DNA from 2 places in the Enterobacter sp. MGH 24 genome. Region 1 is predicted to be linked to the other one. Evidence: predicted binding sites of a transcription regulator. Region 1 holds the regulator's gene; the other holds the start of a gene.

Evidence for each region. Region 1 encodes LexA, which represses DNA repair genes until DNA is damaged. Its sites were predicted from a motif close to TNCTGTATGTACATACAGNA; they were not measured.
Region 2: a site for LexA is predicted at 967-986, ahead of rmuC (DNA recombination protein RmuC). Genes of this name have one in related genera too.

Annotation. Positions count from the first base shown of each region.
Region 1 covers NZ_KI535657.1:1,735,960-1,738,163, forward strand. Annotated here, with positions in the region: gene plsB (glycerol-3-phosphate 1-O-acyltransferase PlsB) at 1-284, opposite strand, end outside; gene L370_RS13640 (diacylglycerol kinase) at 439-807, shown strand; gene lexA (transcriptional repressor LexA) at 916-1,524, shown strand; gene dinF (MATE family efflux transporter DinF) at 1,588-2,204, shown strand, end outside.
Region 2 covers NZ_KI535657.1:1,195,355-1,197,558, reverse strand. Annotated here, with positions in the region: gene udp (uridine phosphorylase) at 129-890, shown strand; gene rmuC (DNA recombination protein RmuC) at 1,030-2,204, shown strand, end outside.

The DNA of each region.
Region 1 (2,204 bases):
TAGTAGGTAAACACGCGCGGCCCGCCGTGAATGAACACGTAGCGCGGCAGCAAAGTGCCGTCAACTTCAAGCGGTTCAAGCGGGTCAGGTAAGTCATGCGCCAGACACTGGGCGCGAAGCGTCAGTAAGTCTGCCTTCGAGTTATAAGGCAAAACGTACATAATAGGACGCGACGTATCGAGCCCCAATTCCAGCGCGGGTTCTGCTGGGATAGACTTGCTTTTTACCAGGATGCTTAATGGTAAATTAAGTAATTTGTAGTAAATTCGTGGCCAGCCGGACATAAACGATGTAAAGCCTCTGGTTAATAATGCAATTGCGGCGCAAGGATAACAGAAAGCGCGCAAAATTTCTGTTGTTACCCGTCATACTTCAGGCTGTAGCGAAACGCGCTACAGTTCCTGTTACTGACGCTTTTTTTCTTAAAAGGTTCTTTTAATGGCCAATAATACCACTGGGTTAACGCGTATCATCAAAGCCGCTGGCTATTCATGGAAAGGGTTCCGCGCTGCGTGGATCAACGAAGCCGCCTTTCGCCAGGAGGGCGTCGCCGCTATCATCGCGGTGATTATCGCCTGTTTCCTTGATGTTGATGCTATTACCCGCGTACTGCTTATCGGTTCCGTGCTTCTGGTGATGATAGTGGAAATTCTTAATAGCGCTATTGAGGCCGTTGTTGATCGCATTGGTTCAGATTTCCACGAGCTTTCTGGCCGCGCAAAAGACATGGGCTCTGCTGCCGTGTTGCTGGCGATTATCACTGCCGTTATCACCTGGGTCACACTGCTTTGGTCACATTTCCGATGAGCCTCGAGGAATAATTAAGTCCCTGGTTTTTTGTGCAGTTTTTGGTTCCAAAATCGCCTTTGACTGTATATACTCACAGCATAACTGTATATACACCCAGGGGGCGGAATGAAAGCGTTAACGACCAGGCAGCAAGAGGTGTTTGATCTCATCCGGGATCATATCGGCCAGACGGGTATGCCACCCACGCGTGCGGAAATCGCGCAGCGTCTGGGCTTCCGTTCTCCGAATGCTGCCGAAGAGCACCTGAAAGCGCTGGCGCGTAAAGGCGTGATTGAGATTGTTTCCGGCGCGTCACGCGGTATCCGCCTGCTGGTGGAAGAAGAGACGGGCATTCCGCTGGTGGGGCGTGTTGCTGCCGGTGAGCCTTTACTGGCACAGCAGCATATTGAAGGCCACTACCAGGTCGATCCGGCCATGTTTAAACCGAGCGCGGATTTTCTGCTGCGCGTCAGCGGTATGTCGATGAAAGACATCGGCATTCTTGACGGCGATCTGCTTGCGGTGCACAAAACGCAGGATGTGCGTAACGGCCAGGTGGTTGTCGCGCGCATTGATGATGAAGTCACCGTCAAGCGTCTGAAAAAACAAGGTAACACCGTTCAGTTGCTGCCTGAAAACAACGAGTTCTCGCCGATTGTGGTCGATCTCCGCGAACAGAACTTCTCTATCGAAGGACTGGCGGTTGGGGTCATTCGCAACGGTGAATGGCTGTAACCTCTTCCTGTCAGGCTATGGCGCCGCTGTAGCCTGCTTCGTTTCCCACTCCCGGTATTTTTCATGTCACTGCTGACGGCATCCGATAAGGCATTGTGGCGTCTTGCTCTGCCGATGATTTTCTCCAATATTACCGTGCCCTTGCTGGGTCTGGTCGATACTGCCGTTATTGGTCATCTTGATTCCCCGGTTTATCTCGGCGGCGTGGCAATTGGTGCGACGGCAACCAGCTTCTTGTTTATGCTGCTGCTCTTTTTACGCATGAGCACCACCGGACTCACAGCCCAGGCTTATGGTGCAAAAGATCCGCTGCGTCTGGCGCGAGCACTGGTCCAGCCGCTGATCCTTGCGCTTGGTGCGGGGGCGTTAATCGTTTTATTACGTGCGCCCCTGATCGACCTTGCGCTCCATGTTGTTGGCGGCAGCGAGGCGGTACTGGCGCAGGCGCGACGTTTCCTTGAGATCCGCTGGCTCAGCGCGCCCGCCTCGCTGGCTAACCTGGTTCTGCTGGGTTGGCTACTGGGCGTTCAGTATGCCCGTGCGCCAGTCATTTTGCTGGTGGTAGGCAACCTTCTCAACATTGTGCTGGATGTCTGGCTGGTAATGGGCCTGCATATGAACGTGCAGGGCGCGGCGCTGGCGACGGCAATTGCCGAATACGGAACCTTTATTATTGGTCT
Region 2 (2,204 bases), 540 kb from region 1:
CACTTTTTTATGGAAATTTAATGCAATCATTTTCATTCATGGTGAGTTGCGTCACGAAAATATGCATGCTGCTTCTGTAAAGTACCGTTTTACTTCTTCTGACTAACCGACCCACAGAGGAGTCACCTATGTCTAAGTCTGATGTTTTTCATCTCGGCCTCACCAAAAACGATTTACAAGGGGCTACGCTCGCAATCGTCCCTGGCGACCCTGAGCGTGTGGAAAAGATCGCCGCGCTGATGGATAAGCCGGTCAAGCTGGCTGCCCATCGTGAGTTCACCACCTGGCGCGCAGAGCTGGATGGCAAAGCGGTGATCGTGTGCTCTACCGGTATCGGTGGTCCGTCTACCTCTATTGCTGTTGAAGAGCTGGCCCAGCTGGGCATTCGTACTTTCCTGCGTATCGGTACCACCGGCGCTATCCAGCCGCACATCAACGTCGGCGACGTGCTGGTCACGACCGCGTCCGTCCGTCTGGACGGTGCAAGCCTGCACTTTGCGCCGATGGAATTCCCGGCAGTGGCTGATTTCGAATGCACCACCGCGCTGGTTGAAGCCGCGAAGTCCGTAGGCGCAACTACCCACGTGGGCGTAACCGCCTCTTCCGACACCTTCTATCCGGGCCAGGAGCGTTACGACACCTTCTCAGGCCGCGTGGTAAGCCGTTTCAAAGGCTCAATGGAAGAGTGGCAGTCCATGGGCGTGATGAACTATGAAATGGAATCTGCAACGCTGCTGACCATGTGCGCAAGCCAGGGTCTGCGTGCCGGTATGGTGGCGGGCGTTATCGTCAACCGTACCCAGCAGGAGATCCCGAACGCCGAAACTATGAAGCAGACCGAAAGTCATGCAGTGAAAATCGTGGTTGAAGCCGCGCATCGCCTGATCTAATTCTCTCTTCTGAAATCAAAGGCCGACACGTTCGGCCTTTATTTTTTGCGTAGCGCCTCGCAGGAAAACCCTTTCAAACTGGACGTTTATACAGCACAATTCTATTTTGTGCGGGTAATACGTTGATGCAGGGGGCATTGTGGATATCTCGATCCTGATTTACGCGGTGATTGCGCTGGCGGGCGTGGCGATAGGCTGGCTCATTTCCAGCTATCAGCATGCACAGCAGAAGGCCGACCAGCTGGCCGAGCGAGAAGAGATGGTCGCCGATTTAAGCGCGACAAAACAGCAGCTTGCTCTGAGCGAACACTGGCGCGACGAGTGCGAACTGCTCAACAACGAGCTGCGTAACCTGCGAGATATCAATACGTCACTGGAGGCCGATCTCCGCGAAGTGACCACCCGTCTTGAATCCACCCAACTGCATGCGGAAGACAAAATCCGCCAGATGATCAACAGTGAGCAGCGCCTCAGCGAACAGTTTGAGAACCTCGCCAACCGAATTTTTGAGCACAGCAACCGCCGCGTTGACGAACAGAACCGCCAGAGCCTGAACAGCCTGCTGACGCCCCTGCGCGAACAGCTGGACGGTTTTCGTCGTCAGGTGCAGGACAGCTTTGGTCAGGAAGCCCGCGAACGACACACGCTGGCGCATGAGATTCGCAATCTCCAGCAGCTGAATGCCCAGATGGCGCAGGAGGCGGTCAACCTGACCCGCGCGCTGAAAGGGGATAACAAAACCCAGGGCAACTGGGGGGAAGTGGTGCTGACCCGCGTGCTTGAAGCCTCTGGCCTGCGCGAAGGGTATGAATACGAAACGCAGGTGAGTATCGAAAACGACGCCCGCTCGCGTATGCAGCCGGATGTGATTGTACGGTTGCCGCAGGGTAAAGATGTGGTGATTGACGCCAAAATGACGCTGGTGGCCTATGAGCGCTACTTCAACGCCGAAGATGACTACACGCGCGAATCGGCGCTGCAGGAGCACATTGCCTCCGTGCGTAATCACATTCGCCTGCTCGGCAGAAAAGACTATCAGCAGCTGCCGGGTCTCCGCTCGCTGGACTATGTCCTGATGTTTATCCCGGTAGAACCCGCGTTTCTGCTGGCACTCGACAGACAGCCTGAGCTGATCACCGAAGCGCTCAAAAATAACATTATGCTGGTCAGCCCCACCACGCTGCTGGTGGCGTTACGCACCATTGCGAACCTGTGGCGCTATGAGCACCAGAGCCGCAACGCGCAGCAGATTGCCGATCGCGCCAGCAAGCTGTACGACAAAATGCGCCTCTTCGTGGACGACATGTCCTCAGT